2 regions of the Planococcus alkaliphilus genome follow, and region 1 is predicted to be linked to the other one. Evidence: riboswitches for the same ligand, from Rfam matches in the RefSeq annotation. Region 1 holds a riboswitch; the other holds the start of a gene.
What was found. A riboswitch is a leader RNA that binds a small molecule or an ion and turns the genes downstream of it on or off. The one in region 1 is predicted to bind S-adenosylmethionine.
Positions count from the first base shown of each region.

Region 2: another riboswitch for S-adenosylmethionine. It lies ahead of ssuE (NADPH-dependent FMN reductase); the one in region 1 lies ahead of AC2EXB_RS04040 (5-methyltetrahydropteroyltriglutamate--homocysteine S-methyltransferase).

Region 1 is NZ_CM168060.1:769,559-775,580, reverse strand. Features, by position in the region: gene AC2EXB_RS04050 (YitT family protein) at 1-864, shown strand, start outside; gene AC2EXB_RS04045 (Ltp family lipoprotein) at 916-1,323, opposite strand; SAM riboswitch class I at 1,526-1,626, shown strand; gene AC2EXB_RS04040 (5-methyltetrahydropteroyltriglutamate--homocysteine S-methyltransferase) at 1,743-2,870, shown strand; gene AC2EXB_RS04035 (NADH-dependent flavin oxidoreductase) at 2,930-4,066, opposite strand; gene AC2EXB_RS04030 (aldo/keto reductase) at 4,232-5,215, opposite strand; gene AC2EXB_RS04025 (hypothetical protein) at 5,510-5,713, opposite strand; gene AC2EXB_RS04020 (hypothetical protein) at 5,761-6,022, opposite strand, start outside.
Region 2 is NZ_CM168060.1:3,104,871-3,110,892, forward strand. Features, by position in the region: gene AC2EXB_RS16165 (dipeptidase) at 1-5, opposite strand, end outside; gene AC2EXB_RS16170 (gamma-glutamyl-gamma-aminobutyrate hydrolase family protein) at 6-728, opposite strand; gene AC2EXB_RS16175 (LLM class flavin-dependent oxidoreductase) at 882-2,264, opposite strand; gene ssuE (NADPH-dependent FMN reductase) at 2,293-2,838, opposite strand; SAM riboswitch class I at 2,939-3,048, opposite strand; gene AC2EXB_RS16185 (DedA family protein) at 3,090-3,680, opposite strand; gene AC2EXB_RS16190 (MGDG synthase family glycosyltransferase) at 3,701-4,813, opposite strand; gene AC2EXB_RS16195 (hypothetical protein) at 4,815-5,384, opposite strand; gene AC2EXB_RS16200 (hypothetical protein) at 5,570-5,839, opposite strand; gene AC2EXB_RS16205 (dicarboxylate/amino acid:cation symporter) at 5,944-6,022, opposite strand, start outside.

The DNA of each region.
Region 1 (6,022 bases):
CCCGAAAAACGTAAAATAAGCATCGGGAAAATAATCAAAAAAGCATTGCCGATCATCATCGGTGCCTTTATTACAGCCTATGGACTTGAAGCTGTATTAATTCCAAATAACGTCTCAGATGGCGGCGTCACAGGCCTCAGCATCGTTGGATCGCAATTATTCGGTTTGCCGCTTGGCTTGCTGATCGCTGTCCTCAACATTCCATTTGTCTATCTCGGCTATAAACAGATCGGGAAAAGCTTTGCCATCTACTCCATCACCGGCATCGCTTCCTTAGCTTATGCGACAACTGTCATGCACCACATTCCAACGATCATCGAAGGCGATACGCTGCTTGTCACAGTTATCGGAGGAATCATCATCGGTTTCGGGATGGGCCTTGCTTTGCGCAACGGCGGCGCTTTAGATGGAATTGACATGCTCGCTGTGCTGCTTTCGCGTAAATTGCCGTTCGGTACGAGTGACATGATCTTATTCTTAAATTTATTTGTCTTTATCGTCGTGTCGTTCGTTTTCGGATTGCAAGGAGCTTTTCTTTCCGGAATCGCTTATTTCATTGCTTCTAAAGTCATTCATTTGGTTGAAGAAGGATTTAGCGGCTCGAAAACGTATAAAATCATTTCGCAAGAACCCGATCTTCTTGTGCAGACGATTTACGACCGCCTTGGCCGAAATGCCACTTACAGCTTGGTAAAAGGTGCTTATACAAACGATCAATATAAAGAAATCACTTGCATCATCAACCGCCTTGAAGACAGCAAAATGAAAGAAATCATCTACGAAATCGACAAAAACGCATTCGTTGCAGTTTATGACGTTGCTGAAGTCCGAGGCGGAAACTTTAAAAAACGGGATATCCATTAATCCTCTCCTCATAAAAGACGCTAAACTCCCTAAAAACCGGGAGCTCAGCGTCTATTTTTTAGGTTCTATGGAATCTACTGCATATGCGGCATCTTCCTCGCTATAGCCCCCAACCATTAGTTGGTCAATCAACCCGCTCTCTGAAAAAGGCGAGTATTTTAAGAAGTTCTTTGCGCGGGCGACTGCCTGCTGCTGCGAAGGTGGTTCCATTTTTTTCAGTTGCGCTTTCAATTCATTGATTTTTTCATCAGACTCGCTGTTCGCTGCTTCCAACGCTTCCACTTTTAATGCTAATTCTTTAGTGGACGCTTCGAGCTTTTCCTGCTTTTTTTGATTATCGGTTGTAGAACTATATGTCGGGGATTGTAAAAACCCAATGCCTCCACTGACTGCAAACGCAATGACGAAGACCAATAGATACTTCCATTTTATTTTAAAGAATGCCGTTTGTTTCTCCATCTTCGATTCCCTCTTTTTCTTCTTTCTCTCCACTTATTGTAGTATAACCGGGTGGTTACAGGCAGCATTTTTTAGACGCCTCATGCTCTGCTGATGTTCGCTTCATCCATTTAGAAAAATAATTTTTCCAAATATCCTTGCATTTCCTTCCGAACTGGCCTATAGTTATAAACATCAAATCACAACAAACTGAATAATCGATTTCTTATCAAGAGAGACGGAGGGATTTGGCCCTACGATGTCTCAGCAACCGCCCACGGGCAAGGTGCTAATTCCAATAGGCGAGAGCCTAGAAGATGAGAAGAACAGATTTCCTGGCGGGAGCTTTCTTCTTTATTGAAGAGGGCTCTTTTTCATTTGCATGATAGCCCTGTAAAACAAGCTTGACCCAAACTAAAAACAGAAAGCAGGAATTCCACATGACAAACCCAATTACCGAAACACCGAAAACTTTAGTTAATGCTCCGTTCAAAGCAGATCACGTCGGCAGCCTCCTCCGTCCGGACAGCATCCATCAAGCACGAAAAGAATTTAAAGAAGGCATTATCACAGCGGAACAGCTGCGGGAAGTGGAAACGACTGAAATCAAACGCATCGTCGACAAACAAATTGAAGTCGGTTTAAAGGCCGTGACTGATGGCGAATTCCGCCGAACATTCTGGCACACTGATTTCATGGCCCATATCAACGGTTTTGAAGGCTATACGCCGGAAACGGGCTACCGATTCAAAAATGTCGAAACGGAAGCGTATGACGTGCGGAATATCGGCAAAATTTCCTTTAACGACAATCATCCTTTTATCAAAGACTTTACCGAGTTCAAAGAAATTGTCGGTGGCCGTGCAGTTCCGAAACTGACGATTCCAAGTCCGAACCAATTCTTCAATGAAGGCATCCGCGACGAAGCAATTTATCCGGATCTTGAAGACTACGCGACAGACGTAATCCAAGCTTACCGCGATGCTTTTAAAACGTTCTATGATTTAGGCGCCCGTTATATTCAAATTGACGATGTCTATATTGCCGGCTTATCATCTCCGGATATCCCGTTCAACGACGGCCAGTATAGCCGCGAATACTTAATCGACCTTGCACTTCGCGTCGCAAACGGCGTCCTTGAAGGCAAACCGGAAGACCTTACCGTAACGACCCATCTATGCCGAGGCAACTACCAATCCGACTGGGCATTCGAAGGAAGCTATGCGCTGATCGCACCGACCCTATTCGCCAAAGAACAAGTGGACGGCTTCTTTCTGGAATACGATGACGACCGCTCCGGCAGTTTCCAACCGCTTGAACATATTCCTGCTGGCGGGCCAAAAGTGGTGCTTGGTGTCTTTACTTCGAAAAACGGCGAACTCGAAAACAAAGAAATCATTAAAGCACGTGTAGCAGAAGCGGCCAAATATGTTCCGCTTGAGCAGCTATGCATCAGTCCGCAATGTGGATTTGCCTCAACCCACCACGGCAATATCCTCACTGAACAGCAGCAATGGGACAAGCTTCGCTATATCGTCGAAATATCTGAAGAGATTTTCGGAAAATAAATAAAAGAGGCAAGCGCTGAAAAATGGCGCTTGCCTCTTGTTTTGAAAGATATCGAAAATTAAACGTTCACTTCTTCTTCGATTTCGACCATTTTGTACATCGACATCAACTGCCAAAGCGGTCCCGGGATATCGAGCTTGCCTTTGCGCTCTTTTGGAACACTGTGGAAAATCTCGTCTTCTTTTCCTTGTTTCACTTTTTCCGTCCATTCCGGATCAACCAATGCTTGGCGGCCCATCACGACAATATCCGCGCCTTCTTTAAGTGCTGCAACGGCGTCTTCCGGTTTTCTTACGTTTCCGACAACGACAAACGCTGCGCGACCTGCGATTTGCTTAGACAGAATCTCCACGATTGTCCCTTCAATCGCTTCATTATGCGGACGTTTTTTATAATCCATCAATGATACGTGCAAGTAGTGGATGCCGCCTTCGATCAACTTCTCAGTCAGAACTTTTGTTTCTTCGATCGTGTAGCCAACGCCCAAATCGCTGTATTCTTCTGGAGACAACCGGTAGCCGACGATAAATTCTTCATTTGCGAATTCTGCCGCTACGCGCTTCACTTCTGCTAGAACAGCGAGCGGGAATTTCAAACGGTTCTCAAAGCTTCCGCCCCATTCGTCTTCGCGGCGATTGGTCGCTTCCGAGACAAATTGCTGAAGCAAATACGTATTCGCTCCGTGGATTTCCACGCCGTCAAAACCAGCTTCGATTGCACGGCGCGTCGTTTCGCCGAAGTCACCGATAATGTTCGTAATTTCTTCAGCTGTCAATTCACGGGGTGCTGCTTTTTCAGGCGTTCCCCCAACTGAACTTGGTGCTACCGTTTCATTTGCTTCAATCAGTTCCGGCTGCCCTTGGCGTCCACCGTGCTGCATTTGCAGAATGGCTTTATTGCCGTTAGTTTTCATTTCAGCGGCCAATTGCTTCAAACGCGGCATGATCAGGTCTTCCTTGAACGCGATGAATTGCCCCGGGAATGCGATGCCATTCTCTGAAACAGCGATGCAGGCAGTGATGAACAAGCTGCCGATATTCGAGCGGCGGCGGTAGTAAAGCAATTCTTCGTCCGATACCGTACCATCCGGATTTCCTGAGTATGTTGTCATTGGTGCAACGCCTAAACGATCGTTTAACACGACCCCATTCGGCAATTTGATTTCTTCGAATAAAGCATTGAATTCTGGTTTCATCTATTATATTCCCCTTTTCTTTTGGCTCATTTATCCAAATTAGCATAGGCTCATGTGGACTACAAGAATTCTAGCTCGCGGAATAGGAGATTCTGCATGAACAAAAGAAATCCAAAATGGGCGGGCGCCATTTTGGATTTCTTCTACTATTTTCGTGGCTGGTGCTTATTTCGGCAATACGGCTTTTGCAGAAATCAGCTTCGCTTCAAGCAGCTCTTGCCAGAAGGCTGATGGAATAACCGCTTTCAATGCCTTCATGTCTTCTTTGATGCGATCCGGTCTTGTCGAACCTGTCACTACCGCTTTAACAGCAGGATGCGCTGTTGAAAATTGGATCGCGGCATCTTTTAAGTTAACGCCGTGATTTTTAGTGATTTCCGTAAAGCGCTCGACTTTCTTTTTTTGTTCGGGCGTGATTTCTTTGTAATCGAAATAATCTCCGCCAAACAGCGCACCTGAATTGAAGGAGCCGCCGATGATAAGTCCGCCGTCTTTTTCAAGCGCCAGCGGCATCATGCGTTCAAGAGCCCGTTCATGCTGCAGAATGGTGTATTGAGTCGCTGATAAACTCAAATCAGGATGAGCTTCTTCCAGTTCAAGCGCCACTTCAATTGGAGTCGTTGTATTGACGCCAAGCCCCCACGCTTTAATGACCCCTTCATCACGAAGACGGTCCAGTACTTTAAAAGCGCCATGGCGCGCTTCGTCGAATTTCGTAATCCATTCATCCCCTAAAAAGTCCGGGGACAGATCGTGGACGAAAATCATATCAAGGCGGTCCGTTTTCAAGCGCTTCAAGCTGTCTTCAATCGATTTCAACGTGCCGTCTTCCGTATAATCTGTATCGATTTTATTTTTCCGGCCATCTTCAAACAGCCCTTCTTTTTCTTCTTTTTCATCGAGAATAATCCGGCCGACTTTCGAACTTAAGAGAAATTCATCTCGGTTATAGGAAGATAAAACTTCACCTAGCCGCAACTCAGCGAGCCCCGCTCCGTAGAACGGCGCTGTATCAAAATACCGGATTCCTTCATCCCAGGCTGAGCGGATGGTCTCCATCGCTTCATCTTCCGGAACTTCTCTGAACATATTGCCAAGCGGCGCAGTCCCGAGCCCAAGTTTATTCTTTATCGTCACTTCGTTTTTCATGGATAGACACCTCTTTTTGTTAGTGGTTTTAAATGAAATACATTCCTTTATTTACCCGCTGCAAATTCAGCTAAACGAACTCTTTTTTTCTCGGAAGGCGGACAATAAAAAAACAGGCATAAGAAAAATCTTAAGCCTGTTTTATGTGCTTACTGCCTTTAACGCGCATGTCTTAAGAACAGCGCATTTCCATTTTTGATAAATCTCCATATCGCTGCGATCAAGAAAATCACGATGCCCGCAATCAGAAGCCCCTGAATAGCCGTCGAGAGTTCCGGATCGACGCGCCCGCTTCTATACGAACCGTAGATTCCGAAGAACGCCCAGGCCAATGGCAGCGAGTAGGCCGCGTTTTTTGTACCGGGAGATGTAAATCAGGACAAACGCAATCGCAACCATTAAGATGTTCAATGTCCAAACCGAATAGGAAATGCCGAAACCGTTCCATTCCAGCTGTACCAATAGCAAGGAAGTGTTGACGACGGTCGCAATCGTCACCCATGCACAGTAGCATGAAACTAAGCCTCGCAAGCGTAGACGGAGCGTTAAATCGACGCGTGTAGATTTCCCTGATAATGACGAGCAATGAAAAACAGCATGCCGATGATCAACAGCGTCGAGATGCCGAGGCGTTCATAAGAAAACGCCACAATCCAGGCCGTATTAAACGCCGAGCCCAAGATAAACCAAGGGGAAATCATCAGGATCAGTCCACTGAAATTTCTCTGTTTTCGCTTGATGAAGAAATAGGCTAACGTAATAAACAACAAACTATACATGACGCCCCAGTTCGAAAACGTAAAAGGC
Region 2 (6,022 bases), 1.3 Mb from region 1:
TTCATTTATTCATCTCCTTCTTCCAAGCAGGCTTCGATGAACCCTTTAAAAATCTTCATGGAAGCTTCATCTGACGCAATCGCCATATTTTCCGGATGCCACTGGACACCAAGGACAAAACGGTGTTCTGTACTTTCAATCGCTTCAATTACGCCATCGCTTGCCTTGCCGCTGATTAAAAACGAATCAGGAACACGGCGGTTTGCCTGGTGATGGCGGCTGTTCACCGTCAATTTCCGGCTCCCAGTCAAACGGTTCAACAATGAACCTTCCGGCACGTGCACATAATGGGAGCCATGGAATTTTGGTGCTTTTTGTTTATGCTGCAGCAAATCTCCTTCTATTTGGTCAGTGATGTCTTGATACATGTCTCCCCCGACCGCAATATTTAGAATCTGTGCGCCTCGGCAAACCCCCAAAATCGGTTTTCCGAGCTCCAATACTTTTTTCATCAACTGAAGTTCAAAAGCATCGCGGGATGGAATAATGACGCCTAAGTTCGGATGCGGTTCTTCTCCAAACAAGGTAGGATCGATATCGTATCCACCAGCTGCAAACAAGCCGTCAATGTGTTCGGCAATTTGTTCAATTTCTCCCTCACTCCGTAAATGCGGAAGCATGATCGGCAATCCTCCTGCCTGCATAATGGCTTCAGTATCTGCTTGTTCAATTGAATAGTGGTCGTGCCCTAACTCTTTTGATGCGGTAATCCCAATAATCGGTCTCATTCTGTTTCCCCCATTTACTTTATCTGAATATAATAAACATACAGAATAAAAAGCAAAATTGCTAGCTGTTCAAGGAAGTTCTTTATTTACACGTTAAAAAACCATGAAGCATTGAAGATTCTTCATGGTTTCACTTAGCCCGGTATAAGAAGTTCAACTAATTTCCGCTTTCTCCAATGCAAATTTCTTTCCGTGATGATGGGCAGGCAGACGGTCGCCTTTTCCAAATAAGCTATCGCGCAATGTGCTCCCCTCATATTCGGTCCGCACTAAACCGCGCTCCCGTAAAATCGGCACCACCAACTCGATAAAATCTTCGAATGTTCCTGGGGTTATGGCATAGGCGATATTAAAGCCATCCACTCCAGCTTCTTCCACCCATTGCTCCAGAGTATCAGCCACTTGTTCGGCTGAACCGACTGTATAAGCGCTCATACCGCCGATTCCGACAAATTCCTTGATGTCCTCCACTGTCCATCTTTTCTCTGCATCAATTTTGGTGAAGTTTTCCAAAGCCGATTGGATGGAATCATTTTCGATGTATTCCAATTCCTGATCAGGCGCATAGCTCGACAAGTCAATTCCTGTCCATCCGCCGAATAAAGCAAGTGCCCCTTCGTGGCTGATGTGTTTTTTGTACTCTTCGTATTTTGCCCATGCCTCTTCTTCGGTCTTTCCGACAATTGGCGTCAGCATCGTCAAGATTTTCACTTCTTCACGAGAGCGCCCGGCAAGTTCTGCCTGCTTGCGCAATTTATCCACTGAACGTTTTGCCGCTTGAATGGTTGGCGCCCCAATAAAGACACATTCAGCATTCTGCCCTGCAAATTCCACCCCTTTTTTAGAAGCCCCTGCCTGATAGAGAACGGGAGTCCGCTGCGGTGAAGGTTCCGATAAATGAGCGCCCGGCACTTTGTAATAGTTGCCTTCGTGATTGATGTCATGGACTTTTTCAGGGTCTGCATAGATGCTGTTCGCTTTATCCAATACCACTGCATCCTCTTCCCAGCTTCCTTCCCAAAGCTTATAGCAGACTTCCAAATATTCTGCCGCGATATTATAGCGTTCATCGTGTTTTACTTGGTCCTCTAAACCGATATTGAGTGCCGCACTTTTCAAATAGGAAGTGACAATGTTCCATCCGACGCGCCCATTCGTCAAATGGTCCAATGTCGACATTCTGCGGGCAAATGTATAAGGATGTTCATGAGTCGTCGAAGCGGTAACGCCGAAGCCCAAATGTTTTGTCACTGCGGACATCAATGGCACCACTAAAGCAGGATCATTAACCGGAGATTGGGCGCCTTGCCGAACAGCCGCATCTCGTGAACCTTTGTACACATCGTAAGTTCCGAGTACATCCGCCAGGAAAATAGCATCAAAACCGCCGCGCTCCAAAAGCTTTGCCAACTCAATCCAATATTCGCTTGTCTTATAAGTATGAGACCGATCTTCTGGATGTGTCCATAAGCCTGGTGACTGATGGCCTGCACAGTTCATGTCAAAAGCATTCAAGTAGATCCTTTTCTCTGCCAATTGCTTCTCCTCCTTAAAAAATCTTATATTATGCGCTCGTCACCGGCTGCCTTTCGATAATCTCTAAGAAGTATTCCAGCTGCTTTTTCAGCCTCTGCTCAACTTCTGCTTCAATGATTGGCTGATGTGGATTCGTTTTATCAATTTGGCTGTCGACTAGGTAGATGCCTTTTAAACTCTGTCCTTTCAAGTTCGCAAGCAATGGTTTTAACGTATATTCAAGCGCCAATAAGTGAGCAGAACTTCCTCCCGTCATCAACGGCAAAACCGGAGTCGCTTGCAGAACATCTTGCGGCAAGAGATCGATCAATGCTTTCAATACACCTGAATAGGCTGCTTTGTAAACAGGCGATCCGACAATAACTCCCCGTGATTGGTGGAGTAATGTACTGATTTCAGCGATAGCCGGACTGCCGAAGCGCCCTTCGAACAAATCTTCCTGCGGAACGTCCCTCACGGAAATGTGGGCGACTGAAAATCCTTGTTTCTCTAATAATTCACCTAAATGTTTTAACACCAATTCAGATCTGGATTCCTTCGCAGGGCTTCCTGATAAAATCACAATTTCACTCATTTCATTCTCCCTTTCTGTTGAACCGTTTTTTTCAAAAATAAAAAATAGCCCCCTTTTCTCGATATCAAGAAAAGAAGGCTATTAAATCTAATAGGTTCTGTCCTTATCTCTCAAGAAAAAAATCTTCTTGCTGGAGTTAGCACCTTTCTGACAAAGTCAGAGGTTGCTGAAGCGTCAACGGGCCAGTCCCTCGGCTTCTCTGGATAAGTTTATTTAATTAATGCCTATCATAATGCTAGGAATTAAAAGTGTCAAGCATTAAATTTATTATTCTGACTTCTCGTTTTCATATAGAGCCAGATGCCAATTGCACCAAGGAGAACAACAATATAGCCGTACATTGAAATTTGATTGGCTGCCACAAAAGATTTAAAAGCGTCGTAATTCCCATTAAAATAATGGCCGATGCGAAGCATGGCAAAGCACCAAGGATAAATGCCGATGAAAGTCAGCGCTCCATACTTCCCAATTGGAGTCCTGCTCATGCCCGCCAGATAAGAAATGTAATTTCCGATGCCAAATGGACGTGAAATGGCAATGCTCCAAATGCCGTAGCGATGAAATAATATAGAAGCCTTCTTTAATCCTTTATCGAATTTTTTCTGAAAGAAGGTTTGAAGTTTATTGCCCAGGAAATAAGGAATTAAACTTGCGACACTATAGGCCACTGCCAAGCCGGCTGATAACAAGGCAGTGGCTGCAAGGCTATGATTCAACAATCCGCCGTAAGCAATCACAAGGGCCACTCCGGGAAACGGCATAGACGATCCTTCTAAAAACATCACACTGAATAAGCCCAGCATCCCTAAACTTTCAAGAAAAGCCAGTATCCCTTCAACCATACCGCTCACTCTCCAGTCGCTTAATTGCCCACTAAAATCTTTTCGATTTCCCGGTAAATCTCATCCGAGTTCTTCAGGTTCAAAGAACTTTTATAAGCTTTGACGCGTGTTCGAAATCGTTCAATGATTTCTTCATCCGCCAAGGTCTCATTTACAAAATCCATTAGCCGGCGCCCTTCAGGAACCGCAAACACCAGTTTTTCCTCCAGTAAATAAGCCAGATTGATTTCTTCCTGCCCTGGAAGAGCCGCTGGAATGAAAATCGGCAATTCTTTTCTTAGCGCTTCGCTGATAGTGACTCCTCCCGGTTTTGTCACAATAGCATCAGCTTCGTTGTACAACCTATTCATTATCTCCTTTGAAGAAATGTAAGGAATCGCATGGATGGCCGGATGGTTTAAACCGATGATTTTCTGCTGGAGTTTTTTGTTGGTTCCGCAAAGAACTTGAAAGCTCCATTTTTCGGCACTGATTTCTTCATCCAGTTGGTCCAAGACTTCGCTTAGTCCAGTGCTTCCTCCTGAAACTAAAACAGTTAATTGTTTTTTGGAACGATGATCTTTTTGATTGCTGAACTTTTCACTCACCGGTATGCCTGTTACAAAAACGCGGCTTTCGGGAATTCCATCGCTATGGCATAACGTTCCTTTAATCGCTTGGTTTGGTGCAAAATGATAATCGATGCACGCTCTTCCCCATACATCATTCACGAAAAAATCCGTATACACATTCAGGCAAGGGACTTTGCATTTCCCTTGTTTCTTCAGCTTATTGATGAACAGCGAAGGAAATCCATGCGTACAAATGATCAAGTCAGGTTTTTCCCTTTCTAAAATTTCGCTGACTTTTTTCATAAAAAGCCATTCATACGTTCTATGGCTCTTTTCTTTTGGCGATCTGTATGCAAATTGCCGATAAATCCATGCATAAGAGTTAGGCGCTCTCCGGATCCAATTCAAATACGCCTTAACTGTTGCCGATTCGATTTTTGCATTCCATTCACTCAACAAATCAATCTTTTTGCATTCAACTTCCGCTGAATGGCCTCCGATGAATTCACTCATCGCTTCTGCTACTTGATGATGGCCCGAAGGCATACTGTTCAGTAAGGGAAATATCAATACTTTCTTCATATCAAAGCGCCTCCATCCATAACTGACTTTCTTTTTTATCTATCTTTGGAGAACTTAAACGCGGATAGTCTGCTAATGGTCCGCTGTAAACCAGTTCCAAGGACTGGGAACAGAATATATCTCTTGGCATCGTTAAACGCGGAGGCTTCGCAGAAATTCTGATGCCTCCTTCCCTCAGCACTTCCGCTACAAATTGAGAACAGAAAAACGAATTTTCGCATCCAAGCCCGCGTTTTACCACCACTCCGAACAATCCCGTTAAATTATACTTATAACGGTCACGGTCCTGTTCCATAGCAGAAACGAAGTTTTTCATCGCTCCAAACCCCTCAGCATCAACCGAGCATTTGAATACCGCGCATTGCGCTCGCTGAAATAAGTGATTGCCCATTTCTTCTTTTACAAAGCCGCCGTTAAAAGCATTCTCCGCATTTTTCCGTCCAAAACTATAGACTTCGGCCAAGTCAGAACTAAACGCTAACGAAACGTGACTGTAAGGATGGCGCGTATACGTTTTGATCAATTTTGATAAGGATGTTTTCGTGTCTGTAAAAAGAATGTAGACTTCCATTGCCGCATCTCCTCTACTGCTGCCTTCTGCAGCACCGGTTAATAAGTTAACTTAAGTTTAGCTCCACAGAAAAAACGGAGCATCGGGCGCAGGACTTTTCCTTTACAGGACTTGAGACGTAGTTGGATATAAGCCGTTGTTACATTTAGCCAAATAAAAAAAGATGCATTTCTGCATCTCTCGCTTCAGCCTTCCCATTGCACTTTTGTGGAATAAACCAATTTCTCACCGATAAAAATCAAACATTTCGATTCCAGGCAATGGATGCCGATTGAAACTTTGATATTTTCCGTTTCGCCGTCTTCATTTTTTAGCTTTCCGAACAGCCGTGAACCGAATGCAAATCCAATAAATTCATCCTGCAATACTCCATCGACGTAAAGCTTTTGGCTGCCTAAGTTTTTCTCAACCCGTATATTATGCAATTTGTATCGGATTTTCCAAACATCGTACATCTCTTCGCCTCCGCTTCTATTCTTTAAAGACAGTATACCATCAAAAGTTCAGATAACTGAAAACAGCCCGCTTTCACCATCAAGTGAGAACGGGCTGCCATTTCTTATGCTTCTACTTCTGCTTCTTGTTTTCTAATGTCTCTTTTTCCTTCAGTTTCCGCTACATAAACTGCACATGCCGCA